DNA from 3 places in the Streptomyces diversicolor genome. Region 1 is predicted to be linked to each of the others. Evidence: riboswitches for the same ligand, from Rfam matches in the RefSeq annotation. Region 1 holds a riboswitch; each other region holds the start of a gene.
What was found. Region 1 has a riboswitch for cyclic di-AMP ahead of AC27LF_RS20300 (transglycosylase family protein). Riboswitches for the same ligand answer to the same signal wherever they lie in the genome.
Positions count from the first base shown of each region.

Region 2: another riboswitch for cyclic di-AMP. It lies ahead of AC27LF_RS18340 (C40 family peptidase); the one in region 1 lies ahead of AC27LF_RS20300 (transglycosylase family protein).
Region 3: another riboswitch for cyclic di-AMP. It lies ahead of AC27LF_RS32920 (M23 family metallopeptidase); the one in region 1 lies ahead of AC27LF_RS20300 (transglycosylase family protein).

Region 1 covers NZ_BAAJXA010000016.1:67,260-77,715, forward strand. Annotated here, with positions in the region: gene AC27LF_RS20290 (FtsB family cell division protein) at 1-420, opposite strand, end outside; gene eno (phosphopyruvate hydratase) at 532-1,812, opposite strand; gene AC27LF_RS20300 (transglycosylase family protein) at 2,465-3,223, opposite strand; cyclic di-AMP (ydaO/yuaA leader) riboswitch at 3,228-3,395, opposite strand; gene AC27LF_RS20305 (transglycosylase family protein) at 3,578-4,621, opposite strand; gene AC27LF_RS20310 (cytochrome P450 family protein) at 4,767-6,095, opposite strand; gene AC27LF_RS20315 (hypothetical protein) at 6,092-8,311, opposite strand; gene AC27LF_RS20320 (nucleoside triphosphate pyrophosphohydrolase) at 8,555-9,559, opposite strand; gene AC27LF_RS20325 (SurA N-terminal domain-containing protein) at 9,955-10,456, opposite strand, start outside.
Region 2 covers NZ_BAAJXA010000014.1:67,812-78,267, reverse strand. Annotated here, with positions in the region: gene AC27LF_RS18365 (DUF5691 domain-containing protein) at 1-843, shown strand, start outside; gene icmB (coenzyme B12-dependent isobutyryl CoA mutase small subunit) at 1,744-2,166, opposite strand; gene AC27LF_RS18355 (esterase/lipase family protein) at 2,470-3,330, shown strand; gene AC27LF_RS18350 (M23 family metallopeptidase) at 3,875-5,557, shown strand; gene pcrA (DNA helicase PcrA) at 5,629-8,145, opposite strand; cyclic di-AMP (ydaO/yuaA leader) riboswitch at 8,407-8,578, shown strand; gene AC27LF_RS18340 (C40 family peptidase) at 8,587-9,786, shown strand; gene AC27LF_RS18335 (tellurite resistance/C4-dicarboxylate transporter family protein) at 9,920-10,456, shown strand, end outside.
Region 3 covers NZ_BAAJXA010000035.1:21,791-32,246, forward strand. Annotated here, with positions in the region: gene AC27LF_RS32915 (aldo/keto reductase) at 1-667, opposite strand, end outside; gene AC27LF_RS32920 (M23 family metallopeptidase) at 839-1,882, opposite strand; cyclic di-AMP (ydaO/yuaA leader) riboswitch at 1,892-2,049, opposite strand; tRNA gene AC27LF_RS32925 (tRNA-Met) at 2,442-2,515, opposite strand; gene AC27LF_RS32930 (alpha/beta fold hydrolase) at 2,821-3,633, opposite strand; gene AC27LF_RS32935 (MerR family transcriptional regulator) at 3,716-4,078, opposite strand; gene AC27LF_RS32940 (MFS transporter) at 4,155-5,387, shown strand; gene AC27LF_RS32945 (MBL fold metallo-hydrolase) at 5,491-6,285, shown strand; gene AC27LF_RS32950 (dihydrofolate reductase family protein) at 6,756-7,886, opposite strand; gene AC27LF_RS32955 (MarR family winged helix-turn-helix transcriptional regulator) at 8,070-8,585, shown strand; gene AC27LF_RS32960 (GTP cyclohydrolase II) at 8,758-9,393, shown strand; gene AC27LF_RS32965 (DHA2 family efflux MFS transporter permease subunit) at 9,626-10,456, opposite strand, start outside.

The DNA.
Region 1 (10,456 bases):
ACGGTGGGCGGCCCCGTGGTCGGCGCGGGCCTGCTTGGCCGCGTTCGGGTCGATCACGACGTAGCCGGTCTCGCCGGGCATCACATAGTGCAGCCGCTGCCGGATCTGCGCTCGCGCGTACGCGTCGTCCTGCCAGCGCGCCTTGAGGTCGCGCAGTTGCTCGACCCGCTCCCTGGCCTGCCGCTGCTGCCGCTCCAGGTCGGAGATCTCGGCCCGCTGGGAGACGTACTGGCGCATCGGGTAGGCGAGCGCCACCACCATCGTGCACAGGACCAGGGCGAGCAGCGCGGCCCGGCCGGTGAGCCGGGAGCGGCGGGCCTGGCGGCGGGTCTGGGAGCGGTAGACCCGGGCCGCCGTCTGCTCCCCGAGCAGCCGCAGCCTGGTCGCGGTGGAGAACCGGTCCCGGTCCTTCGCGGCCATCTCCCGCCTCCCCTTGCCTGCGTGCGTCCTACGCGCGTACGTCCCCGGACACGGTACGGGACCGGGTACGGGGACGTACGTACGACTGGCTGAGCCCTGGCCCTTACCGGATCAGCCCTTGAAACGCGGGAACGCGCTGCGGCCCGCGTACACCGCGGCGTCGTCGAGGATCTCCTCGATGCGCAGCAGCTGGTTGTACTTGGCGACGCGCTCGGAGCGGGCCGGGGCGCCGGTCTTGATCTGGCCGCAGTTGGTGGCGACGGCCAGGTCGGCGATGGTGACGTCCTCGGTCTCGCCGGAGCGGTGGGACATCATGCACTTGAAGCCGTTGCGCTGGGCCAGCTCGACGGCGTCCAGGGTCTCGGTCAGGGAGCCGATCTGGTTGACCTTGACCAGCAGCGCGTTGGCGCTGCCCTCCTCGATGCCGCGGGCCAGCCGCTCGGGGTTGGTGACGAACAGGTCGTCGCCGACGAGCTGGACCTTGTCGCCGAGCTTGTCGGTGATGACCTTCCAGCCGGCCCAGTCGTCCTCGAACAGCGGGTCCTCGATGGAGACGAGCGGGTAGGCCGCGACCAGCTCCTCGTAGTACTCCGTCATCTCGGCGGCGGAGCGCTCCTTGCCCTCGAAGACGTACTTGCCCTCCTTGTAGAACTCGGAGGCGGCGACGTCGAGCGCCAGGGCGATCTGCTCGCCCGGCACGTAGCCGGCCTGCTTGATCGCTTCGAGGATGAGGTCGAGGGCCTCGCGGTTGGAGCCCAGGTTCGGGGCGAAGCCGCCCTCGTCGCCGAGGCCGGTGGACAGGCCCTTGGACTTCAGGACGGACTTGAGGGTGTGGTAGACCTCGGCGCCCCAGCGCAGGGCCTCGGAGAAGGACTCCGCGCCGATCGGGGCGATCATGAACTCCTGGATGTCCACGTTGGAGTCGGCGTGCGAGCCGCCGTTCAGGATGTTCATCATCGGCACCGGCAGCAGGTGCGCGTTCGGGCCGCCCAGGTAGCGGAAGAGGGGGAGGTCGCTGGCCTCGGAGGCGGCGTGGGCGACGGCGAGGGAGACGCCCAGGATGGCGTTGGCGCCGAGCGAGCCCTTGTTGTCGGTGGCGTCCAGGTCGAACATGGCCTGGTCGATCAGGCGCTGCTCGGTGGCGTCGTAGCCGACCAGCTCCGGGCCGATCTGCTCGATGACGGCGAGGACGGCCTTCTCGACGCCCTTGCCCTGGTAGCGGTTGGGGTCACCGTCGCGCAGCTCGATGGCCTCGAAGGCGCCGGTGGAGGCGCCGGACGGGACGGCGGCACGACCCGTGCTGCCGTCGTCGAGGCCGACCTCGACCTCGACCGTGGGATTGCCTCGGGAGTCCAGGATTTCCCGGGCTACGACGACGTCGATGGACGGCACGAGCATCTCCTTCTTGGAATGTGACGCTGGAAGTGCGGGGCTGTGCGCCTTGCGACTAGAGCCTAACCGGACCGGGGCCCCCGGCCGGTCGCCGACCGCCCCGTGGACAGGGTGACGACAGGCTGACGGTACACATTGTTTCCAACCGGAACAAAGGAACGGCCCAAAAACCGCGGCCACACCAGCGGCAACAGAACGAGAAGAAGAAGGACCGGCAAACAAGAGGGGGCACGCCACGGGGGCAGCCCTGGGTCGGGGAGGAGCGGCCACGGGGTGGGCGCGCCGGGGGACGACACCCGGGAGGGCGGCCGGGGCAGCGCTGGAGGCGGGCGATCAGGCGGAACCCGAGGGACCGCGTCCCGGTGACCGCTGCGCGGCTCGGTCCTGACGGGTCGGCGCCGCGGCCTCGTCGTGCAAGGCGCGGCGGACGGCCGTGATGCCGTCGCCGGTCCTGGACGCCATGGAGAGGCGGGGCGGGAGGGGGTGGGTGGGCCGGCCGTGCAAGGGGGGCGGTGGGAAAGGGCCCGCCCCGGCGCGTACGGGGGAAGACGCGTCGGGGCGGGGGTTCCGTGGGGACGGGGCGGGCACGGGGCGCCCTCCAGGGTGGCGGGCGCCGCTGTGCCGGGGCTGTGGCCGGGCTGCCGGCCGGCTGTCACTTCAGGTGCAGCAGCTGGCCCGGGTAGATGAGGTCGGCGTTCTCGACGATGTCCTGGTTCAGCTGGAACAGCTTCTGCCAGCCGCCCTTCACCCCGTGCCGCTGGGCGATCGAGCTGAGGGTGTCGCCGGTGACGACCTTGTACTCGCCGTCACCCTTCTTGACCTGCTTGCCGGTCGGGGTGGTGACCGTCTTGCCGGCGGCCGGGCGGTCGGCGGAACGGGAGGCGGACTGCCGCTCGGTGGAGCGGTCGGTACCGGCATTCGAGGAGCCCGTGCCGGTGTTCGAGGAGCCGGTGCCGCTGCCGGAGTTCGAGGTGCCGCTGCCCGTGGTGGAGTTCGAGGAGCCGGTGTTGCCGCCGGACGCGGAGCCACCGCCGTAGGCGGCGCCGGACAGGCCCTTGCCGCAGACCGGCCAGGCGCCCTTGCCCTGACCCGCGAGGACCTTCTCGGCGATCGCTATCTGCTGCGACTTGCTGGCCCTGTCGGCGGTGCCCGCGTACTGCGTGCCGCCGTACGCGGCCCAGGTGGAGGCCGAGAACTGCAGGCCGCCGTAGTAGCCGTTGCCGGTGTTGATGGACCAGTTGCCGCCGGACTCGCACTGGGCGACGGCGTCCCACTCGGAGGCGGTGGCCGCGGAGGCGTTGCCGGCCGCCATCAGCGGGGCGGCGACGGCGGCGCCGGCGACACCGGCGAGCGCCACGACACGGGTGACCTTGGACGGACGACGGTGCTTGCCCTTGCCGAAGAACAGCATGGATGGTTCCCCTCACCGACGCCTGCGAGGTGAGCTGTCGGGTTCGGGCCGGTTGAGTTGCCCGGCCACGTCTCCGTGTGGAGGCGTGGCTTCACCCCGAGCCGCTTCGGTCAACCGACCGGCGCGGCACTTACCTTGGGTCCCCCGCTCCTGCCTACGGCGCTTGACGCGACGACTGTTCCCGTACGGCCGCTGGCAGGACTCGGCGTTGCGGCAGCCGGGGCTCGCGGTGGCGAGCGGTCATGACCGTAGGCACGCGATCGCCGGAATTTCAAAGACGATCAGGGCTTCTGAGACTCATCCCACACTTTCAGCAAACCGGATATCACCCACGAAACGGGACGTCAGCTCCCGCTACTTTTCGCCCGTTTCGACCCCGACGTCCAGGGTCTGACCGGCGGCGATGTGGTTCGGGTCGGCGCCGATGGCCTTCTCGTTGGCGGCGTAGAGCGCCCGCCAGCCGCCGTCCACGTCAAGGGAGTCGGCGATGGAGGCGAGGGTGTCGCCGGCGCGCACGGTGTAGGCGTGCCGCCCGGACGGGCCTGACTCCGGGTCAGCCGTACCGGTTGCCCCGTTTTCGTCCGCGCTGTCGCCCCGGTGGCGACCGCCGCCGAGCGATCCGGTGTCGACGAGGCTCCAGGAGCCTCCGCTGCGCCAGGAATTGCCCGAGGCCGCGGACTCGGGCTCCTCCGTGGGTGAGCCGTCCTCAGGCGAGGCGCCGGGCTCGGACGGGTCCGACCGGCCGGGCTCGGCGGAGGACGTACGGCCGCCCTCCCCCTCGCGGCCGGCGCTCTCGCTGGGCGAGGGCGAGGCGGACGGCGAGGTCTCCGCACCGGAAACCGCCGTGTCGGAGGACGAGGACGGGTCGGAGGAGCCGGACGATCCGGAGGAGCCGGATCCTTCCGGCGAATCGGTGGAATCCAGCGATTTCTGCGTATCTGACGGCCCGGAGGACTTCGTGGAGCCCTTCGAGCCGGTCGAACCGCCGCCGGTCACGCCGGTGTCGACGCCGACGGAGCCCGATGTCGAGGTGAGCCCGGAGAGCAGGGCGCAGGTCGCCCACGGGGTGGTGCCCCGGTCGGCGAGGATCTTCTCGGCGACGGCTATCTGCTGCGAACGGCTGGCCTGGTCCGGGGTCGTCGCATACTCAAGACCGCCGTGGCTGTCCCAGTCCTGCTGTGAGATCTGCAGCCCGCCGAAGTACCCGTTGCCGGTGCTGGCGCTCCACGAGCCGCCGCTCTCGCACTCGGCGACCCGGTCCCATGTGGTGCCGTCGGCGGCGCTCGCGCCGGTGGCGCCGAGCAGCGGGATGGCGATCGCGGAGCCGGTCACTCCGGCCGCGACGACGAAGGCCGGAGCCTGACGGGGCCGACGGTGACGACCGTTCCCGGAGAGCATGCGGAAGCCTTTCGCGCGACAGCACTGACCGGCGCGGCAGGCCACACCGGAGTACCGCACCGAGGGGTGAACGTATCGGCACCCGATCGCCTGTCACAAGTTCATGCCGCGCAGATCACGTGAAGATCACAGACTTGAGGGCCTGTCACCTTCCGTCGGGGCAAGGGGCTCCGGAATCACCCATTCCGTTCGCTTCCCGGACGGGCGTGAACTCAACGGGCAAAGTGCGCAGTCCACGCATGATGAGCCCGCCGCGCCAGCGCAGATCGGCCGGTTCCACCGCAAGTCGCAGGTCGGGCAGGCGGGTGAGGAGGGTGGCGAGTGCGGCCCTGCCCTCCAGCCGGGCGAGCGGCGCACCCAGGCAGTAGTGGATGCCGTGGCCGTAGCCGAGGTGCTGATTGTCACGCCGGCCGAGATCGAGCACGTCCGGGTCGGCGAACCGCTCCGGATCCCGGTCCGCCGCCGCGAGGACGACGAGAACGGGGTCGCCGGCCGCGATCCGCTGCCCGCCGATGCTGACCGGCTCGGTGGCGAACCGCCAGGTGGCCAGCTCGACCGGGCCGTCGTAGCGCAGCAGCTCCTCCACTCCGGTCGCCAGCAGGTCCCGCTCCCCGGCCGCGAGGGAGCGTTGCAGGCGGCGGCGCTGCTCGGGATGGGTGAGCAGCGCGTACGTGCCGTTGCCGATGAGGTTGACGGTCGTCTCGAACCCGGCGAACAGCAGGATGAAGGCCATCGCGGCGGCCTCGTTCTCGGTCAGGTGCTCGCCCTGGTCGGAGGCGCGGATGAGCCCGGAGATGAGGTCCTCGCCGGGGGCGGGCTCACCGGGCAGCGCCGCCCGCTTACGGTGGATCAGCTCGGCCAGATAGCCGCGCATCTTCTTCACCGACCGGGCCACGCCGCCCCGCGGCCCGCCACCGTGCCGGATCATCATCCCCGCCCAGTCCCGGAAGTCGTCCTGGTCCTCGCGCGGGACGCCGAGCAGGTCGCAGATGGCGTAGATGGGCAGCGGGAAGGCGAACTCGTGGATGAGGTCGGCATGGCCCCGGTCCGCGAACCGGTCGATGAGCCGGTCGGTGAGCCGCTGCACGCGCGGGGCGAACTCGGCGACCCGCCGTGGCGTGAACGCCTTGCTGACCAGCCGGCGCAGCCGGGTGTGGTCCGGCGGGTCGATGTTCAGCAGATGCGTCATCAGCTCGGCCTTGCGCTCCCCCGGGATGCCGGTCCTGCCGCGGGCGTGCTCGGGCTCGTCGTGGTGCGCCGGGTTCTTCGACAGCCGCGGGTCGGCCAGGGCCTGCTTGGCGTCGGCGTAACGGGTGACCAGCCATGCCTCGACCCCGCTCGGCAGCTCCGTCCGGCGCACCGGGGCGTGCTCGCGCAGCCAGGCGTAGGCCGGGTAGGGGTCCGCGGCGAACTCCCAGGTGAAGAGGTCGGGCGCGGCGGGGGCGGGCTTCGGAGGGTGGGGCTGGTCGGTCACTCCCCGACCGTATCGGGCGGGGCGGGGCGGACCAGGCTCCGGTCCCGCCAGTACCGGGCGCGGACCTCGTAGATCACGGCGAGCTGCCGGGCCGCCTCCACCGCGCCCCGCCGCGCCGCCATCTCCAGATACGGGATCGCCCGGCCGTCCTCGCCGCGGCGCAGCAGCAGCGTCGCCAGCAGCAGGGCCGCGCGATCGTCACCGAGGTCCGCGGCCCTCCGGTACCAGCCCTCCTGCTCCTCGCCCTCGGTCAGCGACGCGAACCGCATCATCACCGGAACGTCGCCGCCCTCGACCCGCGCGCGCAGCGCTGCCTTCGCCGCGTCCAGGACGGCCGCCCGGTCGACCTCCCGGTCGCCCAGCAGGGTCCACCACACCCCGTCCGGAACCGGCGGCAGGTCCCCCGTCCGCAGCGCCTCCGCGACGAGCGCCCCGTACGCCCGCCAGGTGCCGCCGCTCTCCCCCTCCACGAGCAGCCCCGATATCCCGAACATCGGCGCCGTGGCCCAGGCCAGCGCGGCCTCCAAGGGTTCCCGTTCCGCCCCGTCGGCCGGATAGCAGCCCGCCGCCCGCAGCAGCAGCTCCACCGACACGGCCTCCGTGACACCGCACCGCGCCAGGTCGACGGCCACCCGCACCAGCAGCCGCCCGCGCGGATGCTCGGCCTGTGTGCCGGCCCGCTGCCACTCGTCGAACAGCAGATGCCCGATCGCGAAGTAGGAGGCGGCGCCCTCCCGCCCACTCCACATATAGGCCGGGTAGGCACGCGGGTCGTCGGTGTGCCCGGCCAGGCGCGCCAGCTCCGACTCGCTCCACTCACGGGCCAGCGCGACCGTGCGCGCCCGCGTCAGCACGCCCTCACCGGGCCCGGTCCCGGACCGGCGCCGGTAGTACTCCTCCGGTTCCATCGTGCCCAGCACCACCACGCCCCGGTGGGCGAAGCGTCCCAGCAGCCGCCGGTCCAGTCCGCTTCGGCCGCCGAGGTGGTCGCTGAGTTCGTCGAGCCACAGGACCCGCTTGCCCGCGTCGCCCTTCGGCCCGGTGGGCAGCGCGCGCAGGTCCTCGTGCGGATCGGGGGCGTAGAGCAGATACCCCTGTTCCGCCAGCGACCGCACGGCGTTCCACGCGGTGTACGACTTGCCGACGGACCGCTCGCCCAGGACCACGACCAGCCCGCCGCCCTCCAGCAGCAGGTCCCGAAGCTGTCCGTCGCAGTCCCGGGGGACGTACGGCGGCACTTCCGGCAGCCCGGGGACGAGTCGGGTCGGCTGCACCCCGAACTCCACGGGGTCCACCTCGTCCACGGGGCTCCACTGCACCGGCGTGGGCATCGGCACGGCCGGATAGTGGTGGTGCTGCACGCCGATCACCTCCGCGTGGAAGGTGGCGTCACGGAAGTCGACGTGGTCGGCGAGCGGGGCGGGAGCGGGGGTCTCGACACCGGCGGGCGCGGGGGCCGCCGGGGCCGCCGGGCGGGGCTGGTCGTGGCGAAGGGCGTCGGAGGGGGCGGGGGCCCGATCGGCACGCCCGGAGCGGGTGCCGGCGGCGCGGGCATCGGCGGCGCCGGCGTCAGCGAGGGGGCCGGCGGCGCGGGCGTCGACAGCGAGGGGGTCTGTGGCGCGGAGGCCGGTGGCGCGGGCGTCGACGGACTCAGGGGCGCTGGGAAGGGAACGAGAAAGGGCCTCGCTGACAAGGGAGTTGTGTCGGGCGTCGGAGTCGGAGCCGTAGGGATCGGTGCCTTGGGCGGAGACGCCGGCCGGCCCGTCGGAGCGAGGGCTGCCGGAGCCGGGGCTGCCGGAGCCGGGGCTGTCGAAGTCGGCGTACGGGGAGTCGGGGTATGGGGAGTCGGCGTACGGGGAGTCGGGGTCCGGGGAATCGAGGTCCGGGGAATCGAGGTCCGGGGAATCGGCGTCCGGGGAGCCGGGGTACGGGAAGTCAGTGTGCAGGGGATCTGTGTGCCGGGGGTCTGTGTGCGGGGGGCCTGTGTGCGGGGAGTCGGGGTAGGGCGGGAACCACCGTTCGGGGGCGTCCGTGGGGCGGCCGGTGGTCCTCATCCGGTCGACGAACTGCCGGTACGCCTCCGGGCTCTGCTCCCGCAGCGCGAGCAGATAGCTGCGCATCGACTCCGGACTCGCGTACCCGGGGAACCGTAACTCCCGCTGTGCGTCGGGCATCTCCTGGAGCTTGCCCACGAGCCATTCCAACTCCCGCTCCATGCAACGCCCCCACGCATAGCGGCCACCCGTGTGACCCACGGTACTAAGCGCTCCGCCGGATGCGCCGCGATGTGCCGTCGGTCGTCCGCGGCACCGTGGTGGCTGGTCGCTCCGCCCCGTGCCCCTTCGGGGCGCTGTCGAACCGCACCGTACTGCACCGGGCCCGCTTGGCGTTCGATCCGCCGGGCGGTCCCCGAACCGGTCCCGGGCGGTCCCCGCTGCCCCGAGCGATGCCTGCGATACCTAGACGTCCACCCCCTCCGCCGTGCGCACCGCGTCCCGGTAGGTCCGGGCCGCCGCCCGCAGCGCCGCCTCGGGGTCGACGCCCTCCGCCTCGGCCCGCGCCGCCAGCGCCAGCAGTTCGTATCCGATGCCCTCGCCCCGCGGCAGCGGCACCTCCAGCCCGGCCGTGCGCACGCGGGAGGCGAGCTTGGCGGCGAGGGCGAGCCCGGGCTGGCCGAGCGGGACGCCGTCCGTCACGGAGGCGCGCCGCTTCTCCTCCGCCTTCGTGCGCAGCCAGTGTTCCTTGACGTCCTCCGGGGTCTCGGCCGTCTCGTCGCCGAAGACATGGGGGTGCCGGTGGATCAGCTTGGCGACGATGCCGCCTGCCACGTCGTCGATGGAGAACGGGGCGTCCGTGTCCTCCTCGGCGATGCGGGAGTGGAAGACGACCTGGAGCAGGACATCGCCCAACTCCTCCCGGAGTTCGTCGCGGTCGCCGGCCTCGATCGCCTCGACCAGTTCGTACGCCTCCTCGATGCCGTACTTCGCCAGGCCCTGGTGGGTCTGGCGGGACGACCAGGGGCACTCGGCGCGGATGCGGTCCATGACCTGGACGAGGTCGAGGAGCCGGGCGCCCGGCAGGTCGTAGGAGGCGGGGAGCAGTTCCAGCGCGGGCATCCGGACGCGGCCGGAGCCGGCGAGGCGGGCCAGTCCGTCGGTGAGGGCCGGTTCGCCCTCGCCGGTCGCCACGACCACCACCGTGTGCCCGCCGGCGCAGGCGTCGACCAGCTCCGGGGCGCTCGGGGACGCCTCCTGGACGGATATTCCGGCCTCCCGCAGATAGGGCAGCTGCGGGTGCGCGCCGTCCGCGCACAGCACCTGGTCGGCGGCGCGCAGGGCCTGCCAGGCTGGCCAGGACAGCAGGCCGGGCGCGACGCGGTGGCTGGTGGTGAGCAGGACGACGCGGCCCGGGGCGGCGTCAGGTCCCGGTTCCGGTGCGGCGGCTTCGAGGCTGGTGGTGTTCACGCATCGAACGTAACGCACACCCGCCGACCGCCCCGCGAGTTGTCCACAGGCAGGGTCAGCCGATGCGATCGTATGACCACCATGGGCGGATCGCGGCCCGGCCCGGCACCGATGCCCCGGCCCGCCCGCGCCGCGGCCCCGGCCCCTGACCTGCGGTATCAGGCCACACCCGGACTACCACGGGCGGCCGGCCCGCACCTGCGATCAGGCCACGCCGGGCCACCACCGACGGTCGGCTCATGCCTGCGGTGCCGGGCCACGCCCAAGCCACCACCGACGGGCTGACCCAGACCTGCGATCAGACCACGCCCGGCCCACCACCGACGGCCGGCCCGCACCTGCGGCATCAGACCATCGCCCGGACCACCACCAGCGGCCGGCCCGTAGCTGTGGTGTCAGGTCGTCTGCTGTGGGGTGCCGCTCGTCGTGATCTCCCGTACCCAGGGGGTCTTCGCGTCGACGCGGCTGCTCTTCTCCACATCCCAGGTGCCGTAGCGCGGGTTGAGGTCGACCTGGAGGTCCGCGGAGGCGGCGGACATGGCCTTCCAGAAGGCGGGCGCCGAGGTGTCGGTGCCGAGCTTCTGCGCGAGCTTCTGGGCCTCCAGCTGGACCCGGAGGTTGTCGTCGAGCCGGTTCGGCGCGACCCCGTACCGCTGGAGCCACGTCGTCTCCAGCACCTTCGCGCCGCCCGCCTGCTGCTCCAGGCCGGTGCGCATCTGCTGGAGCTCCTTGGGGCTCACGGTGACGCCCGCGTCCCGCGCGGCCCGGTGCAGCACCCGGTCGAGGACCATGTTGTGCAGGGTGTCGCGGGTGAGGCTGCTGGTGGAGGCGAGGACCTGCTGGTACTGGCTCTCGTCCGGCACCGCCGCCCGCTGCGCCCGGCGCACCTCCTTCACC
Region 2 (10,456 bases), on a different contig from region 1:
AATGTGCGGGCGACGGCCGCCGAGTTGCTGTCCGCGCTGCCCGGTTCGGCGCTGGCGGGGCGGATGGCGGCCCGCGCCGGTGCCTGTGTGTCGGTCGACCACACGCGCGGCGCGCCGAGCATCGTGGTGGAGGCGCCGCTGGAGTGCGACGCCTCGATGGAGCGGGACGGCGTGGTGGCCGAGCCCCCCGCGGGGCGAGGGAAACGGTCCTGGTGGCTGGGCCAGTTGGTGGAGGCGGCACCGCTCGGGACCTGGCCGCGGCGGCTCGGCGGACGCACGCCCCGGGAGATCGTGGAGCTGCCGGTGACGGACGACTGGCGGGGCGAGTTGCACGCGGCCTGGTGCCGGGCGGCGGTGCGGCAGCGGGACCCGGAGTGGTCCCGGGCGCTGCTCGGGACGCCCGCCGTGCCCGAGGCGGGCGGGCCGGGAGCGGTGTCCCTCGCCGAGCGGGCGAAGCTGCTGGGCACGCTCGGCGCGGCGGAACGGGCCGACTGGGTGGCGGGGTTCATCGCGACGCACGGTTTGTCCGAGGCGTTCCAGCTGCTCGGTGTGTGCGCCGTGCCGTGGGCGGCGCCGCTCGGGCGGGCGGTGGTGGACGCGCTCGACATCGCGCGGGACGCGGGGAGTTATCCCTGGAGCTTCAGCGGGGTGATGGGACTCGCCGAGCGGTGTCTCGATCCCGCGGAGGCCGCGCGGCTGGACGGGTTGCTGGCGGTACCGGACGAGCGGGAGGACGCGTCACCGGGCGCCGGCGGCTACTGGGCGGAGGCGTTCCAGCGGCTGGTGACCACGTTGCGGCTGCGCGCCGACATGGCCAGGGAACTGACGCCGGCCGCCACCTGAGGCCCAGCGCATGTGGCTCCCGCCCGAGGCATCAGACGAGCACGCCGCCACCCCCGACCCGCACGGAACGCCACCGCGACCCGCACGGGTACGCCGCCACAGCCGCCACGGTGCCGCTCGGACGCGCCGGGACGAGCCGACCACCCCTGCCAGACACCACCACGACGCAACGAACACCGCAGGCGCGAAGCGAATACGGACCCGTACCGGCGCATCGCAGCACGGCCGAACCCCGCCCGCCCCAGGATCGGACCACCCTCGGTACTTCGGCGAGCGGGCAGAACATCGCCCGACTTCGGGACGGCGACGACACGGATCGAACAGCGCCCGATTCCGGGACCGCGAGGGCACGGACCGAACCGCGCCCGCCCCACGCCCGAAGCGAATGCGGACCCGTACCGGCGCGCGCCGGCGTGGACGAACAGCGCCCGCCTCGGTGACCGCGAGGGTATGGACCGAGCCGCCCTCGTCTCGGGTGCGCGGTGAGGCGGGACGGGCGGGAAGCTGTCGTGTAGCTCTGCGGGGTAGGCCGAACGGTGGATTGCTTCGACAGCGTGGGATGCGGAGATGGCCGGGCTCGTCGCCGGGGCCGTCGCGACGGGCCTGCGTTGGCTTCTGACGGGGCGGCACCTGGTGCCGGGGGCTTCCGTGTCGCGGCACCGGGTGCCAGACGCGTATGGCGCGGCACCGAGTGCCTGAGTCACCTGTGCCGCGGCATCGGGTGCCAGGTCTTCTCGCCTCACGGCACCGGGCGTTGGGCCCCTCGCTTCCCTCGTTCGGCTCATCCCGCCGCCCCGGCTCAGGCAACGCAGGCGAACGCAACGGCTGAAGCGGCCGCGAGCAGCCCAAGCCGCCCAACGGCCCAAGCCGCTCAACGGTCCAAGCCGCGGCAGCGGTCCGTCAGCCGCCGGAAGCAGCCGGCTGCCGTACGTTCTCCCGGACCCAGTCCACGATCGACGCCGTGGTCGCGCCCGGAGTGAAGATCTCCGCGACGCCCTTCTCCTTGAGCGGGGCGATGTCCGCCTCGGGGATGATGCCGCCGCCGAAGACCAGGATGTCCTCGGCGTCGCGCTCCTTGAGGAGGTCGATGACGGCCGCGAACAGGGTGTTGTGCGCACCGGAGAGGATGGACAGGCCGATCGCGTCCGCGTCCTCCTGGATCGCCGTGTCGACGATCTGCTCCGGCGTCTGGTGGAGCCCGGTGTAGATGACCTCCATGCCGGCGTCGCGCAGCGCCCGCGCGATGACCTTGGCCCCGCGGTCATGACCGTCGAGCCCCGGCTTGGCCACCACGACGCGGATCGGACCGGCTGTCACACCCATCACTGCCTCCATGAAGCGATTAGATCCATCCGTACCGACAAGTACCGCACAGTCCGCGTGGTCCGCCACCGGCCGCGAAGTGAACGGGCGTTATCCCCAGCATCCCGCAACCGGCAGTTTTACGGCGGCGACCGAGGGGGAAATCACACAGTGGGACATGTTCGGGAGCCGCAGCGTGGTCCGCAGGGACACGAAAGGCACGCGGCGTGCATGGCACGCACCCTCGATCACCCTGCGCACGGCTTCCCATAAGGGCACACGGGGGACAGAGACGTCCTCCTGTGTGCCGACAGGAGGTCGGCCATGATGGTCACCAGGGCAGTGCAGCCCCTTCGTCCGCTCTACCAGCTCCTCCTGCCGGCCAGACTGGCGGGACTCTCCGTGACCCTCCTCAAGGCGACCGCCCTGGAGGTCACGATCCTCGCGGGACACCTCCTCCTCTATCCGACCGGCATCATCCAGGAACGCCGCTCCCAGGCCCCGTCCCCGCCGAACGGCGCCGCGCAGCTGCCGGCCCGGCCAGAACTCCCGGTCGTGCTGTTGCACGGTTTCATCGACAACCGATCTGTCTTCGTCCTGCTGCGCCGCCATCTCGCCCAGCAGGGCCGCCACCACGTGCAATCACTCAACTACTCTCCGCTGACCTGCGACATACGCACCGCGGCCGAACTGCTCGGCAGGCACATCGAGGAGATCTGCGCGCGCACCGGCAGCGCGCAGGTGGACATCGTGGGGCACAGCCTGGGCGGGCTGATCGCGCGCTACTACGTACAGCGCCTGGGCGGTCACCACCGGATCCGCACCCTGGTGACGCTGGGCACCCCGCACTCCGGCACCCGGGCCGTGCCGCTCGCGAACGCCCACCCGATCGTGCGCCAGATGCGGCCCGGCTCCGACGTCATCGAGGAGCTGGCCCTGCCCGCGCCGGACTGCGGTACGCGGTTCGTCAGCTTCTGGAGCGACCTCGACTCGGTGATGGACCCGCTGGAGAGCGCCTGCCTCGACCACCCCGACCTGCTGGCGGAGAACGTGCCGGTGACCGGGATAGGGCACCTCGCCCTGCCGGTGCACCCCGCGGTCGCGGCGCGCATACGGCAGGTGCTCGACGCCGGGCCGACGGACACGGGCGTCGTCTCGGGTCCCGCCGGGCTGACCGTGGCCTGACCACGGAGAGCGGCCGACGGAACGGAGAGCCGTCGGCGGGCCAGAGCCGTCGGCGGGCTGAGAGCTGGCGGCGGACGGCCCGGAACACCCGCCCTGCCGCCGCCCGACCCACCGCCTGACCCGGCTCCCGACAGGCACCGACAGGCACCCAACCCGACTCCCGACCCCGTTCCCGCCCGACTCCGGCCGACTCCCGACCCCGTTCCCGCCCGACTCCGGCCGACTCCCGGCCCCGCTCCGGCCCGACTCCGGCCGACTCCCGGCCCCGTTCCCGCCCGGCTTCGGTACCCCCGGCTTCGGCCGCCCGGCCCGACGGGACCGCCGAACCGACAGGACCGCCGGCCCGGGCCGCCAGAACCACCCCGACACGACCACACAACACGACCGCTGCAACAAGACCGCCACAACGCACACAACACGACCACACAACGCGACCGCGCGCCCCGCAGCGGCCGTGCTCACGCTCCCGGACACCCCTCGACCGTCGAACACTCTTCGAACACAAGGCCAAACCCGGGTCCACGGTCCCCCGAAACACGGCCGAATGCCCGTTTCCTGCGGACGCGAAACCAGCGGAAGATTGTCGCGCCCGCGTACCGCCGGGTACAGTCGCCGCACTGCTCTGGCAGCCCCTGTTGTCGAGGCGAAAGAGAAGTTGGTGAACGACCGTCACCCGTCGGGGACCCTGACCACCCCGGCTCCGGCTTCCGAAGCGGCCTCGGCGCACTACGCGTCGTACGGCACACAGGAAGCCCAGTACGGCGACTTCACCACGCACAACGGCTACGACGCCAACGGATTTCCGTCGGGCCCGCAGGCCACCGCGGCCTTCGAGGCCGACCCCCTCTTCGGCAACCTCCCGGGAGAGGCCGGGGCCACCGGCGCGTACGACAGCACACAGTGGTCGACGGGGGCCCACGCCACCCTGAACTACGACCCGTATGCGGCGCAGCACCAGGCCGGGTACGACAGCGGTGCCTACGACGCCACGGCATGGACGCTGCCGCAGCAGGGCTCATCGCCGGAGACCAGCGGTCAGTGGGACGCCAATACCTGGCTCCAGGCCGGCCAGTCCGGCGGTGCCGACCCGACCCAGCAGTGGGAGTGGGGCACCCAGACGTTCGACACCGGCGCGTACGACGCCACGCAGTGGAACTCCGACGGCACCGGGTCCGAGCAGCGGGGCGAGTCCTTCGACCAGCATGCGACCGGCACGTTCGAGCAGACCTCGTACGACGCGAACGGCTACGAAGCGAACTCCTACGAGGACAACGCGTACGAGGACAACGCGTACGAGGACAACGCGTACGAGCAGAACAGCTACGAAGAAGCCGGATACGAGGACGCCGGGCAGGCCGCCTACGAGGAACGCGCCCCGGAAGAGGGCGAGTCGGCAGCCACCGGCGAACTGCCCGTGGCGATGCCACTGCTCGACGACCAGGAAGAGGTCACCCCGGCGCCCGCATCGCGCACGGGCTCACGCGCCGCGGCCCGCTCCCGGCGCCGCCCGCCCGCCAAACGCTCCGCGCTGCTGACCATCGCCGTGCCGTCGGCCTGTGTGATGGGGGTCGCGGGGATCGCCGCCGCCTCGGTGGGCGGTCTGACCGACGACGGCACGGACACCACCGCCTCCGCCTCCGATGCGACGCCGGTGAAACCGTCCGCGGCCAACAACAAGCTGGACACCCAGCTGGAAAGCCTCTCCGCCGGCGCCGACGACTTCGCCGACCGGGCCAGCCGCACACAGGAGCGCATCGACCTCAAGGCCCAACAGGACGCCGAGAAGAAGAAGGCGCAGGCCGAGGCGGCGCTCAGGGAGCGGCTGCGCCCCAAGTTCGCGATCCCGGTCGCCCAGCACGGGCTCAGCGCCTACTTCGGCCAGGCCGGCGTGAACTGGATGTCCGTGCACACCGGCATCGACTTCCCCGTCTCGTACGGCACGACGGTGATGGCCGCGACGGACGGCACCGTCCGCACGGAGTGGAACAGCGCCTACGGCAACATGATGATCGTGACGGCGAAGGACGGCACGGAGACGTGGTACTGCCACCTCTCCAGCTATCGGGTCGTCTCCGGTACGCCCGTCAAGGCCGGGCAGCCGATCGCGTACTCCGGGAACTCGGGCAACTCCACCGGTCCGCACCTGCACTTCGAGGTGCGCCCGGCGGGCGGCTCGGCGATCGACCCGCTGCCGTGGCTGCGCAGTCACGGACTCGACCCGACGTAAGCACCGCCGGCCCACCGGCTCACGGCCCCCGCAGGGCCCCCGCAGGCTCGGCAGGGGCCCGGCTCAAGGGGCTACAGCTTCTCCACCGGCGCGTACCGCAGCAGCAGCCGCTTGGGCTTGGAGTCTCCGAAGTCGATCGTCGCCTGGGCCTTGTCCCCCGTGCCCGCCACGGCGACGACCGTGCCGAGCCCGAACTGGTCGTGCGTGACCCGGTCGCCGACGGCCAGGGAGACCACCGGCTTCTCCGACGTCCTGCGCGTGGCGAACCCGGACGCGCCCGCCGCGGAGGAGCGGGAGCGGGACGACGACAGCGAGGCCGCGACGCCGGAGGCCGGTCCGGACGACACGGGGGCCGCGGCTCCCGTCCGCTTCCACTCCAGATGGGCGGCCGGGATCTCCTCCAGGAACCGCGACGGCGGGTTGTACGAGGGCTGCCCCCAGGCGCTGCGCATGGCGGACCGGGTCAGGTACAGCCGCTCCCGCGCGCGTGTGATGCCGACGTACGCCAGGCGGCGCTCCTCCTCCAGTTCCTTGGTCTGGCCGAGGGCACGCATGTGCGGGAACACGCCGTCCTCCATGCCGGTCAGGAAGACCACCGGGAACTCCAGGCCCTTGGCGGTGTGCAGGGTCATCAGCGTGATGACGCCGTCGCCTTCCTCCTCGTCCGGGATCTGGTCGGAGTCGGCGACCAGCGCGACCTGCTCCAGGAAGTCGGCGAGCGTGCCGCCCGCGGCCGTCTCTCCCTCGCCGCGTTCCTGCTCGAACTCCAGGGCCACGGAGGCGAGTTCCTGAAGGTTCTCGATCCGGGTCTCGTCCTGCGGGTCGGTCGAGGACTGCAACTCGGCGAGGTAGCCGGTGCGTTCGAGCACCGCCTCCAGGACGGTCGCCGGGCCCGCGCCGGACTCGACGATCGTACGCAGCTCCTCCATCAGCGTGTTGAACCGCTGGACGGCGTTGGTGGACCGGGCGGCCATGCCGTACGCCTCGTCCACGCGGCGCAGCGCCTGCGCGAAGCTGATCTTCTCGCGCTGGGCGAGTGCGTCGATCATCGCCTCGGCGCGCTCGCCGATGCCGCGCTTGGGCACGTTCAGGATGCGGCGCAGCGGGACCGAGTCCTCGGGGTTGGCGAGCACCCGCAGATAGGCGAGGACGTCGCGGACCTCCTTGCGTTCGTAGAAGCGGACACCGCCGACGACCTTGTAGGGCAGGCCGACGCGGATGAAGACCTCTTCGAAGACACGGGACTGGGCGTTGGTGCGGTAGAACACGGCGATATCGCCGGCCTTGGCCTCGCCCGCGTCGGTCAGCCGGTCTATCTCGTCGGCGACGAACTGTGCCTCGTCGTGCTCGGTGTCCGCGACATACCCGGTGATGGTGGCGCCCGCGCCCGCGTTGGTCCACAGGTTCTTGGGGCGGCGGGACTCGTTGCGCTCGATGACGGCGTTGGCTGCGGACAGGATCGTCTGCGTGGAGCGGTAGTTCTGCTCCAGGAGGATCGTCGTCGCGTCCGGGTAGTCCTCCTCGAACTGGAGGATGTTGCGGATGGTCGCGCCGCGGAAGGCGTAGATCGACTGGTCGGCGTCGCCCACGACGCACAGTTCGGCGGGCGGCAGGTCGTGCTCGCCCGGCGGCACGTCCACGGGGTGCTCGGCGGTTCCGACGAGTTCGCGCACCAGGGCGTACTGGGCGTGGTTGGTGTCCTGATACTCGTCCACGAGCACATGGCGGAAGCGGCGGCGGTAGTGCTCGGCGACGTCCGGGAAGGCGCGCAGCAGATTGACCGTCGTCATGATCAGGTCGTCGAAGTCCAGCGCGTTCGCCTCGCGCAGCCGGGACTGGTACAGCGCGTACGCCTGGGCGAGGGTCTTCTCGAAGTCTCCCCCGGACTCCGTCTGGGAGGTGCCCCCAGCCGCCTGGGCGGCGAAGTCCTCCTCGTCGATCAGCTCGTTCTTCAGGTTGGAGATCTTGGCGCTGAAGGACTTGGGCGGGAAGCGCTTCGGATCGAGGTCCAGGTCGCGGCAGACCAGGGCCATCAGACGCTTGGAGTCGGCGGCGTCGTAGATCGAGAAGGACGAGGTGAAGCCGAGGCGCTTGCTCTCCCGGCGCAGGATGCGCACGCAGGCGCTGTGGAAGGTCATCACCCACATCGCGTTGGCGCGCGGGCCGACCAGCTGCTCGACGCGTTCCTTCATCTCGCCCGCGGCCTTGTTGGTGAAGGTGATCGCGAGGATCTGCCCCGGGTGCACCTTGCGCTCCGCCAGCAGATGGGCGATGCGGTGCGTGAGCACCCGGGTCTTGCCGGAGCCCGCGCCGGCCACGATGAGCAGCGGGGAGCCGGCGTGCACGACGGCGGCGCGCTGGTTGTCGTTCAGCCCGTGCAGGAGCGTGGCCGGGTCGATGACCGGCCGTGGGGCGCCGTTGCCGTAGTAGGAGTCCCGGGCCGGGGGCACGTCGAACTTCCCGCCGAACAGATCGTCCGGAACCGGCTCCGGAGCGTGATCGTCCTCGGGCGGTGGCGGGGGTTCCTCCTCCTGCCCGCGGGGGGCTCGGAGGTCCGCCAGGAAGCTGTCGTCAAAGAGGCTGCTCATCGCTCTCCGAGTCTAGGCCGCGCCACCGACAACCCGCCGCCGCCCCGGGAAGACGGCCCGGTTCCTGCGGCGGATCCGATCCGGGCGCGGGCCGCGCGGACCGTTCACCGTACGGAATCACCCTGTCACCCAGACGGAATCCCTCCATCAGGTCACGAAAATGTATCGGGCATATCACCCATCAACCTTCACAGGGGCCACACGAGTTGGCTAGCGTGCCGGGCAGGCCGTACGACCCCCACCGGCGAACGTCGCCGGGCCGCACGGCCTCCGCCGAGTCCGGCGCGCCCGCATGGTGCGCGGAGCCGGGGACCCACACCGACCTTGGGGTGAATCGGCCCAACCCCCGCGCGGGGAGGGGCCGTAGGGCAACCCTTCCGAACCACCCGCCCGAACCCGACAGCTAACTCGGTAGGCGGAACACGGAAGGAGTCGCCTCCCTTGGCGTCGCATCGCAAGTCACGCTCCGCGGGTACCCGCGCGGCCGGCATACGGACCCCCGCCCTGGCCACCGCCGCCCTCACCTCCGTGGCCCTGCTCTCCCAGACGGCGAACGCCGCCCCCTCCCCCGACGGCGACCGGCCGAGCGTGGAGGAGGTGCAGAGGAAGGTCGACGACCTGTACCGGCAGGCCGAGTCGGCGACGGAGAAGTACAACGCGGCCAAGGAGAAGACCGGCAAGCAGCGCAAGCAGGTCGACACCCTCCTGGACGATGTCGCACGGCGCACGGACCGGCTCAACAAGGCCCGTGAGGAACTGGGGGCGTTCGCCGCCGCGCAGTACCGGACCGGGGCCGCCGCCCCCGACACCGCCACCTTCCTGCTCGCGGACACCCCGCAGGACTACTTCGACCGGACCCAGCTGATGAGCCGGCTGACCTCGCGCCAGAAGACCGCGGTCGACGACTACGTCACCGAGCAGTCGGCGACCATGAAGAAGCGGCGGGAGGCCACGAAGAGCCTGGAGACACTGACCGAGTCGCAGGACGAACTCCACACCGCCAAGGCCACCGTCCAGAAGAAGCTCTCCACCGCGCGCCAGTTGCTGTCCAAGCTGACGGCGGAGGAGAAGGCGCGGCTCGCGGCGATCGAGAAGCGCAAGCAGCAGGAGGCCGCGCGGAAGGCGGCCGAGCTGGCCAAGAAGCAGGCGGAGCAGGAGGCGGCACGGCAGAAGAGCGACGCGTCGAACTCCACGGACTCGCCGTCGTCTTCTTCCTCTTCATCGTCTTCTTCGTCTTCTTCGTCTTCTTCGTCTTCTTCGTCTTCGTCCGGTTCCGGCTACGCCACCAAGGCCGAGAAGGCGATCGCGTTCGCCCGCGCGCAGATCGGCAAGCCGTACGTCTGGGGCGCCACCGGACCCGACTCCTACGACTGCTCGGGGCTCACCCAGGCCGCCTGGAAGGCCGCGGGCGTCAGCCTGCCGCGCACCACCTACAGCCAGGTCGAGGCCGGCACCACGGTCTCCCTCGCCAACGCACAACCCGGTGACCTGGTCTTCTTCTACGACGACGTCAGCCACGTGGGTCTCTACATCGGCAACGGCATGATGATCCACGCCCCGAAGCCGGGCGCCTACGTCCGCGAGGAGTCGATCTACTACGCCGGGGACTCGATCATCCACAGCGTGGTACGGCCGGCCTGACCCGGCAGAGATCCGCGTCCACGCCCGCGTGGCGGCGTTCCCGATCCCGCCGTGTCCCGCGCCCGCGCGTTTTTGCGACGTACGCGCGCGTGCCACGCCCTCGGTGCGCCCGGTGCTCCCTAGCATCGGGCGCATGCCCGGCACCTCACCCCTTCGCGCCTGGTGGGCGCGGCGTCCGCCGGCGGCCGGGGCCGCCGTGATGGCGACCGGCATCGTCTCGGTGGGGCTGCATCTGACCCGGTACGAGGTCCTGTCCCTGATCACCCTGGCGCTGGGCTGTGTCGCCTGGCTGGCGCTCGCCGCGGACTTCGCCGCGGGCATGCTGCGCGACCGGCGGCGGTGGCTGGCCGAGGCGCGGACGCCGGGCGCGCTCACCGCCGTGGCCGCGACGACGGTGCTCGGCACCCGGATCTCCGCGCTCGGCGGGCACACCCTCGCCGCGGCGTCGCTCGCGCTGGCCGCCGTGCTCTGGCCTGTGCTGCTGTTCCTCGTCGCACCGGGCCTGCGGCGGCGGATGCCCGGGGCGGTGTTCCTGCTCTGCGTGTCCACCCAGGGACTCGCCGTGCTCGGCGCCACCCTCGCCGTCGCGGAGTCGACCGCGTGGCTCGCGCACACGGCACTGGTGCTGTTCTGGCTGGGACTGGCGCTGTATCTGGTCGCGCTGGCCCGG
Region 3 (10,456 bases), on a different contig from region 1:
GGTACTTGCCGGTGAGGAAGCCGGCGGCCAGAGAGTAGTACGGGAGGGCGGCGAGGCCGGCGCGGGCGGCGACGTCCTGGAGCGGGCCCTCGTAGGTGTCGCGCGAGACCAGGTTGTAGTGCGGCTGGAGCGCCACGTACCGGGCCAGGCCCTCGCGGTCGGAGAAGTCCAGGGACGCCTGAAGCCGCTCCGCGCTGATGTTGGACGCGGCGATGTGCCGCACCTTGCCGGCCCGTACCAGTGCGTCGAGCGCGCCGATGATCTCCTCGACCGGCACGTCCGGCTTGTCGAAGTGCGTGTAGTAGAGGTCGATGTGGTCGGTGTCGAGCCGGCGCAGCGAGGCGTCCGCCGCGGCCCTGATGTTGGCGGCGGACAGTCCCGGGTAGTCGGGGTGCTGGCTGACCTTGGTGGCGATCAGGACGTCCGAGCGGTTGCCGCGCGCCTTGACCCACTTGCCGATGATCGTCTCGGACTCGCCGCCCTTGTTGCCCTCGACCCACGCCGAGTAGGAGTCGGCGGTGTCGATGAGGTTGCCGCCGGCGGCCGTGTAGGCGTCGAGGACGGCGAAGGACGTCGGCTGGTCGGCGCTCCAGCCGAAGACGTTGCCGCCGAGGGCGAGCGGGAAGACCTCAAGATCGGAGGGACCGAGTTTTCGAAGGGAAGTCATACTCGGGTTCAACGCGCCCGCCTGAATCCTCGATTCCGCCGCCGTGCGCAAAGACCGTGCAAACACCGGACCGGCAGCCCTGACGTCGGGGGGATGGGCGCCAGGACCGCCGGGGAACGGGGGGTGCGGGGATGTGCCGGGTGGGTCAGGGTCGAGGCCCTTGCCGCAGGGTCAGGGGGTGAGGCCCTTGCCGCGCAGCCAGGCCATCGGGTCGATGCCGCCGGCCTCGCCGCCGGGGTGGACCTCCAGGTGGAGGTGGGGTCCGGTGACGTTGCCCGTGGCGCCCACGCGGCCGATGACGTCCCCGGTGTTGACCTTCTGCCCGACGCTGACGCTGATCGACGACTGGTGGCAGAACCACAGCTCGGTGCCGTCGTCCAGGGTGAGGATCGTGCGGTAACCGTAGGAGCCGGCCCAGCCCGCCTCGGTGATCGTGCCGGTGTGGACGGCCTTGATCAGCGTGCCCGTGGGGGCGGCGAAGTCGAGGCCGGTGTGGTAGCCGGAGGACCACATGGAGCCGGCCTGGCCGAAGGTGCCGGTGATCGTGTACGAGGAGGTCGGCAGGGTGTACTGCTTGGCCAGCGCGGCCAGCCGCGCCTCCTCGGCCTTCTTCTTGGCGGCGGCCTCCGCCTTCTCCTTGGCGGCGGCGGCCCGGGCCGCGGCCTCCTTCTCCGCCTTGGCCGCCGCGTCGGCGACCTCCTGGTCGGCGGCGGACACGGCCGCGGCGACGGCCCTGGTCTCGGCCTGGCCCTGCTGCTGCTCGGCCTGGGCCATGATGCGGTTGCGCAGCGCCTCACCGGCGTCGGTGGTGCCCTCGGCGCTGTCGGCCTCGGTCACGCCGACGCTGCTCAGGGCGGTCGCGGAGCCCTTGGTGGCCTGGGCGCCGGCGCCGTCGCCGAGCAGGGAGCCGACGGAGGGCAGGTCGGGCATGGAGATGGACACCGGCGGCTTGCCGGTGTTGGCGCTGGCCATGCCGCCCGCGCCGACGGCGGCTATCACGCCGACGCCGAGGACCGTGGAGCTGCGGGCGAGTCCGCCGCCGCCCCGCTGCTTGGCGACGCGGTGCCGGCCGCGTAGCGGGCGGATGGACTCCTCGGTGGGGTTCCACTCCTCCCAGGGGCCCTCGTCGGTGCGGTAGGTGCCGTAGCCGAAGGTCTCGGTGCCGTACTGGCTCGGCGCGAACGGGGCTTGTGGGGCGGGCCGGTTGGACGCCACTCGGGCGTACTCCTTTCCTTCCTCCGCCTACCGGGTTAGCTGACGGGTTCGGAGCAGGAAGGTCTCCTACGCGCGTATACCGGCCGTGTCTCCACGGCGGTGTCCGCGTGATTCACCCCAAGGTGGTGGTTCCCCGGTTCCCTTGCGGGATTCGGCGCGTGAGCACGGAGCCGCCTCTTGTGACGGCTGGGACGACCGCGCTGCGTTATCGAACGTTAATAGACCCGGCGGGCAGATTCCAAGCCGTTCCGCTTGATCGTTAACGCTTTCGGGCGGGAATTTACCGCCCATGACCGGCGAAAACCGGGCGAGTTGGCCCCTGGCGCACGGAAACTCGGACAACCCATAGTGTTTGACGGTGTGTCAGTTGTTATGCGGAGGGCGGTCGTCCGATCACCGCTCGTGACGGCGGGCTCGTGACCGTGGGCGAGCCGCGCCATCGTGAGCGAGTCGCGTTGCCGTGAGCGGGCCGCGCCGCCATAGCCGGGCCGCGCCGCGGTGGGTGGAAAAACACTCAGGGCCGGAATCCATGCCTTGGATTCCGGCCCTGAGCCTTCAGTAGCGGGGACAGGATTTGAACCTGCGACCTCTGGGTTATGAGCCCAGCGAGCTACCGAGCTGCTCCACCCCGCGTCGGTTCCACCAGTGTACGCCATGCGCAGGACGGCGAGCACACGGATAACCCCGGCTGATCCACGGCGTATCGCGATCAACCGTTGCCCGGCGCTGATCGGCTTCCTGCTCCCCGAGGAGGTCGAGGATCCGCGGGACCCGCAGGAGCCGCCGGCCCCCAAGGCGATCACCGCGCTGGAAACGGCACCCGCTGTCCACGCTGACGCCTGGGAGACGGATCACTGGACCACGGTGTCGAGGGGGAGGCGGCCTTGGCCGTGGAAGGACGCCCGGGAGCGGTGGATCACGGCAGAACGCCTACGGCGTCACGGCCTTCGGTTCGGCCTCGGAAGCGTGTCGAGCCAGCCTCCGATCAGCTCGCGGACCGCCGGTGCGCTCTCGACCTGCGGGTTGTGACCGGCACCGTCGAGGACCACAGCGGTCATGCGGGGGTAGTGGTCGAGCAGGGCGAGCTGGTCACGCCAGCCCACGAGGGCGTCCTGACGTGTGGTGAGCAGAAGATGCCGGCCGTGGTGGACCTCGCCGGGGCGCTCCGGCCACTGCGGCAGCAGGAAGTCAGCGTCGAGTTCGGCGGCGGCATGGCGGTCGTGCACCCGCCAGCCGGGGAGGATGTGCTCCTCGAAGAGAGCCCAGCTCTCCTCGGTGTGGCGGGTCATCACGGCGCGGAACAGCGGAAGGTCCTCTTCGGCGGCGAGGCGGGCAAGGAGTGCGTCGTCGCGCTCCACCACGGTGCTGTCGGGCAGGGTACGTTCGGCGCCCCAGCGGACGACGGGAACGAGCAGCGCGGAACCGAGGACCTGCTCGCCGAAGCGCGCCGTCACGGCGCGGGCGATCTGCCCGCCGAAGGACTGCCCGACAACGGCGAAGGGTCGGTCGCCGACGGTGGCGCGGATCCAGTCGATGACGGCGTCGGCCATCGTCGTCGCCGAAGTCGGGCCGGACAGCCGCGGACTGTTGCCGTGCCCGGGCAGGTCGGGGTACAGCCTGCGCCAGCCGGGCCGACCGGTGAAGGCGGGCTCCAGCGGCAGGAGCAGCCGGTGATCGATGGTGTAGCCGTGGATCAGGACGATCGGTGTGCCGTCGCCGCATTCGGTGTGCCAGAGGGCGGAGTCGTTCATGGCGCAAGGCTGCAACCTTGACGTACGTGTCAAGGTCAAGCCGAGCCGCACGGCACGCTTCCGTCCGGTGTCGAGTGAGAGGTCAGGCGAGGCTCTTGACCACCGCGAGGTACTCGTGGATGGCATCGCGGTTGCGGGTCAGGCAGTCGATGCGGCGGGTCATCCTCTCGCCCTCGCATTCGAGCGTGGCGATCATCTCCGGTGTGGCGTCCGTGAAGTGGATCCTCCGCGGGGCATCGAGGCACGGAAGTATCTGCTTGATGATCCGTGTGGGCAGTCCGGCGTCGAGCAGACCGCGGATCTGGAGCACGCGGTCGACGAGGTAGTCGTCGTAGTCGCGGTACCCGTTGTCCTGGCGGCGCGGGGTGATCAGCCCCTCACGCTCGTAGTACCGCAGTGATCTGGCGGAGGTCTCCGTCAGCCGGGCAAGTTCACCGATGCGCATGTGAGCAGCCTCACGTCCGGTCGGGGCAGGGTCGGATGGACCTTGACGTTGATGTCAACCCTAGACGATGAGGCCCATGGATCAACTGAACATCCGCCCCGGCCTCCACCCCCGCACGCCGGCGGACCGGCTGCCGCTCTCGGGCCTGCTCGCGCTCGGCACGGCGGGTTTCGTCACCGTCATGACCGAAGCCCTCCCGGCGGGCATCCTCCCGGCCATGAGCGCGGACCTCGGCGTGAGCCAGTCACGTGCCGGACAGACGGTGACGCTCTACGCGCTCGGTTCCGTCCTGGCGGCGGTCCCCCTCACCACCGCCACCGGCTCATGGCCGCGCAGACGCCTGCTGCTCACGGCGATCTGCGGCTTCGCTGTGGCCAACGCGGTCACGGCGTTCTCGACCAGTTATCCGCTCACCATGGCCGCCCGTTTTCTCGCCGGTCTGGTCGCGGGGCTGCTCTGGACCCTGCTCGCCGGGTACGCACGCGGCATCGTCGCCCCGGAGCGACGCGGCCGAGCGATGGCCGTCGCCATGGCGGGCACACCCGTCGCGCTGTCCGCCGGGGTACCGGCGGGGACGTTCCTGGCCCAACTGATCGGCTGGCGTTCCACGTTCGGGCTGATGAGTGTGCTCGCCCTGGTGCTGGTCGGCTGGATTCTGCGGGAGCTTCCGGACCTGCCGGGGCAGCGTGGGCACGCCCGGGCCACGCCGGTCGGCAGGGTGCTGAGAATCCCGGGCGTGGCTCCCGTTCTGCTGGTGACGGGCGCGTTCGTTCTCGCGCACAACATCCTCTACACCTACATCGCGGCTCTCGCGGCGGCGGCGCGGATCGAGGACCGCGTGGATGCGGTGCTGCTGGTCTTCGGAGCATGCTCGCTCGCCAGTATCTGGATCACGGGAATGCTGATCGATCGGCATCTGCGACCGTTGATGATCACGGCGGTCGCGCTGTTCGGCACCGCGGCGCTCGGTTTCGGCGTGTTCCTCCCCATACCCTGGCTGCTCATCGCCTGCTCAGCCTTGTGGGGTCTGTCCTTCGGCGGCGCGGCGACTCTCCTGCAGACGGCTGTCGCCGACGCGGCGGCCCACGCCTCGGACATCGCTCAGTCGCTCCTCGTGACCTGCTGGAACGCCGGTATCGCCGGCGCGGGCGTGGCCGGCGGAATGCTGCTGGACCGTGAGGGGCCCGAGGCGCTGCCCTGGACGGCACTGGCCCTGCTCGCAGTCGGCCTGACCGTGACCGTTGCCGCGAACCGGCACGGGTTTCCCGGCCGCTCCCCGCAGGGCACGAGGCCGATGGCCGGCCGGTGAACTCTGGGATGCGCACCCGGCCCAGTCGGACATGCCGACCGAGATCACCATCGACTCGGCACGCGCCCAGGGGCGCGGTGACCGACCGCAGTACGCTGACTCGGTGAGAATAGGGGACTTCACGGTTGACGCTGTTCACGACGGCACGGGGGTGGAGACGGCAGGAGAGATCCTGTCGCGGCCCGGCCATCCGGACGCTCTGAGCTGTCACCGCCACCACTTCGGCGAGAACGGCCGCTGGGAGTTCCCCGTCGGCGGGTTCCTCATCCGCGGCGCGGACAAGACCATTCTCGTGGATGCGGGGGTCGGCCCGCAGGACGACGGGGCTTACGCCGGAGGCGGTCTTCTGTCCGGCCTGCGCAACCTGGGCGTAGAGCCCGGTGACATCACCGACGTGGTATTCACCCACCTGCACTTCGACCACATAGGCTGGGCGTCCGTCGACGGTTCGGTTCCCTTCGCCAACGCGCGCTACCACCTGCACCAAGACGACTGGAAGCACTTCGCCGAAGGGCCGCACCGACTCGATGTGGCCGTGGAGAAGTTCGCTCCGGCGCACGATCGCATCGAAACCTTCACGAGTGACTTCTCGCTGACACCCGGTGTCGAAGTGCAGCATGTGCCAGGGCACACACCCGGTTCCAGCATCGTCGACATCACGTCAAACGGTCGGCGGGCGCTCCTCATCGGCGACGTGGCCCACTCCACCCTCCAGTTCGAAGAGCGCGACTGGACCGTCGTCTGGGACGTCGACCCCGTCTCCGCCTCCGCCGTGCGCAACCGGATCGCCGATGCCGCGGCGAACACCGACGACCTCGTCGTCGCCGCACACTTCCCGGGAATGCGTTTCGGCCATGTGGTCGTGCGGGACGGCGCTCGGCGGTTCGTCGCGGTCTGACATCCGACACCAGAGCACACACGCGCTCGCCCCGGGCGCTGACACCTTGTCGGACCCGGCGTTCGCGTTGGTTCATGCCCCCGGCCCCCTTGGCGCGTCCGCGCGACCCGGCGGGCGTGTTCCCCGGTCCGCCGCGGGTTGTGTTCCCCGGGCCGGTGGGGCGCGACCCGGCGGGCGTGTTTCCCCGGCCCGGCGGGACGTCCACGCGACCCTGCCGTCGCGGCCCCCAGGCCGAGCGGACGCGGAGAACCCGGCCGAGCGGACACGGAGCCCCGGTCCGGCGGAGCGTCCACGCGACCCGGCCGTCACGGCCCCCAGGCCGAGCGGACGCGGAGAACCCGGCCGAGCGGACACGGAGCCCCGGGCCGGCGGAGCGTCCACGCGACCCGGCCGTCACGGCCCCCAGGCCGAGCGGACGCGGAGAACCCGGCCGAGCGGACACGGAGCCCCGGGCCGGGCGGGCGCGGCGGTCAGTCGAGCAGGTGGCGGTTCGGCTTCCTGGCCGCGGCCTCGTACTCGGGCAGGACGACGACGTCGACGCCCGCGGCCGTCAGCAGCCCGCTCCCGTCGGCGCCCGCGACGAACGTGTCCGGCTCCCGCCAGGCCGTCACCACCCGTCGCACCCCCGCGTCCAGGATCAGCCGCGCGCAGGGCGCGGGCCGCGAGGCCCGCCGGGCGCACGGCTCAAGGCTGCTGTAGACCGTGGCACCGGCCAGCCGCGGATCCGCCGGGTCGGTCTTGGCGAGCGCGGCCTCCTCCGCGTGGACCACGGGGTCGCCCGCCTCCCGGGAGAAGCCGCGGGCCAGCTCCGTGCCGTCCGCGGCCACCACGACCGCGCCCACGCTGAACGCCGTCCGCGAGGGCGGGCACCGCTCCGCCAGCTCGCAGGCGATCCGCAGCCAGTGCCGGTCCGCGGCGACGGCCGCCGTACCGCTTCCGGGGGCGGTCGGCTCGTACCGCATCAGGACCACGTCCTCGATCCGCCGGGTCTCCAGGAGCCGCAGCCGCCCGCGCTGGTACTCCCCCGGCCCGAACAGCCGGGGCGCCGCCGGATCGCCGACGAGCAACGGGGCGACGACCAGCTGGAGTTCGTCGGCGAGGCCCTGCCGGAGCAGCTGGGTGTGGACGGTCCCGCCGCCCTCCACCATCAGGCGCCGCACCCCGCGCGCCGCGTACAGGTGGGAGAGCAGGGCCGGCCAGTCGAGGCGGGGGCCCAGCGGGACGACGTCGGCCGCGATGCCGGCCCGTCGCGCCCGCTCCGCGCCCTCGTCCGTGGCGTACAGGACCTTCTCGCCGCCCGTGTGCCAGAACCGCGCGTCCGGGTCCAGGTCGCCCGAGCCGCTGACGGCGACCTTGAGCGGGTACTCCGGCCGGCCGGCGGCGAGCCGGGCCGCGCGCCGCCCGGGCGCGTTGACCAGCAGCCTCGGGTTGTCGGCGCGGATCGTGCCCGCGCCGATCAGGATCGCGTCGACGGACGCCCGCACCGCGTCGACCCGGTCGAAGTCGGCCGGGCCGGACAGGAGCAGCCGCTCGGGGCCGGTGTCGTCCAGGAAGCCGTCGAGGGAGACGGCGGCGGACAGCAGGACGTACGGGAAGGGCATCGGCGTGCTCCAGCGTGGAGACGGACGGGCTGGCATCGGGCGGGCCGGGTTCGGCGGCTCTGGATCGGGCGGCGCCGGTTCTGGCGGCCGCGGATCGGGCGGGGCCGGGTTCGGCTGCGGGTCGGGTTCGGCTGCGGATCGGGCGGGCTTGGTTCAAGTTTGAAACAAACTTACACTGGCGGCATGACGACCCGCTGGCTCACCCCCGAGGAGCAGCGCGCCTGGCGCGCGTACATCGCGGCCTCCCTGCTGCTGGAAGACGCGATCGACCGGCAGCTCCAGCAGGACGCCGGCATGCCTCACCTGTACTACTCCATCCTGGCCAACCTCTCCGATGCGCCGGAGCACCGGCTGCGGATGACCGATCTGGCCGAGCGGTCGAAGATCACCCGCAGCCGGCTGACGTACGCGGTGAGCCGGCTGGAGAAGGACGGCCTGGTCCGGCGCGAGGGGTGCCCGTCGGACCGGCGCGGCAGCATCGCCGCGCTGACGGAGGCGGGGGTGGCGGCCCTTGAGCGCACGGCGCCCGGGCATGTCGAGACGGTGCGCGCCGCCGTCTTCGACCACCTCAGCGCGGAGCAGGTGGGGCAGTTGGAGGAGATCTGTACGGCGATCGCGCGGGGGCTGCACGGGGAGGGCGCGCGCCCCACGCCCGAGGACCTGCCCTGGCGCCGCCGTTCGACGCCCTCCTGTTCCTGAACCCTGCTCCTGAGCCCTGTTCGAGCCCTGTTCGAGCCCTGTTCCTGAGCGCGCCCGGCCGCTGTCGCGGGCCCGAATTCGGTTGCTTCAAATTTAAAACATGGAGTAGGCTCCCGCCGTAGCTCTGCTTCAAAACTGAAGCAGATTCAGCCTTCGGACCCGGAGAACCCGCATGCCCGACACCCCTGTCGCCACACCGCGCGCCCGCGTCCGGGTACCGCTGCGCTTCCAGGACGGATACGCCGTCGACGCCGACCTCGTCACCTTCCACGGCCTCGCGGACGGGAGGGAACACCTTGCCGTCGTCCTCGGCGACCCCGGCCCCGTCCCCCTGGTCCGGCTGCACTCCGAGTGCCTGACCGGCGACGTCTTCGGCTCGGCTCGCTGCGACTGCGGGCCCCAGCTGCGCGAGGCGGTCGAGCGCATCGCCGACCGCGGTGGCGTCCTGCTCTACCTCCGCCAGGAGGGCCGCGGCATCGGCCTCTACAACAAGCTCGACGCGTACGCCCTCCAGGACCAGGGCCTGGACACGTACGAGGCCAACGCCGCGCTCGGCCTGCCCGAGGACGCCCGCGACTACACGCCCGCCGCCCAGATGCTGCGCGCCCTCGGCATCGAGGAGCTGGACCTGCTGTCCAACAACCCTGACAAGGCGGAGCAGTTGAGGACGCTGGGCGTCGGCGTCCGCGAGCGGGTGCCGACCGGGGTGTTCCGCACCGCCCACAACGTCCGCTATCTGCGGGCGAAGGTGCTGCAGACCCAGCACACGCTGCCGCTGGGCGAACTGACGGACCGCAACGCCGGCTGACCCGACCCCGCCGCCCCGACCGCGGCGGCCGACCCCGCGAACACCGCCGGGACAGCGGACCCGGCCCCACGGTCATCACCGGGACAGCGGGCCCGAACCCGCGGACACCGCCAGGACGGCCGACTCGACCCCACGGACACCACCCGGAGGGCGCACCCAGCCCCAGGGTCACCATCGGGACAGCCCATCCGGCGCCGCCGTCACCGCCCCGCCGTCACCGCCGTCACCGCCGTCACCGCCGGGACGGACGGGTCGGGAGGAGTGATGCGGGCAGCAGGGACAGGGCGAGCAGGCCCGCTGCGACGGCGTACGCGACGCGGAAGCCCGCCGGGTCCGGTTCCGGGCCCGTGGCCCCCAGCACCACCGTGAGCAGCGCCGTCCCCACGGACGCCCACAGCTGCCCGTTGATGCTCAGCGCCGTACTCGCCGAGGCCACCCGGTGCTTCGGCAGATCACGGGTCGCCGTCGTCATCGTCGGCATCAGCACCATGCCGGCCCCGACGCCCATCACCGTGGCCGCGCCGACCATCCGCCAGGGCGCCACGCCGTCCTCGCCGACCTGGAGTGCCGTCAGCGCCATGCCGAGCGCGCCCACCGCCGTCCCCGCGCCGACCAGGCCCCGGGGCGACACCCGGTCGACGAGCCGGGACGCCACCTGCATCGTCGTACCGACCGCGAGCCCGACCGGCGCGCCCAGCAGTCCGGCGGCCGTCGCGGTGGCGCCGCGCTGCTGCTGCCAGTAGAGCGGCCCGAGCAGCATGGAGCCGAAGTAGCCGCAGGTGAACAGGGCGAGCGTGACGATGCCCGCGGCGAAGGTGCGCTCGCGCAGCAGCCGCAGGTCGAGCAGCGGCTCCCGGGCGGTCAGCGCCCGGCGCGCGAAGGCGGCGGCCAGCAGCACGCCGGCGAGGGCGGGGACGAGCGTCCCGGGCGCACCGAAGTCGCCGCGCTCACCGCCCCGCGCGAGCCCGAACAGCAGCAGGGCCAGGCCCGGGGCGAGCATCAGCAGGCCGGGCACGTCCAGGGCGGGCACCACCGCCCGGCGGGGAACGTCGGCCGGCAGCAG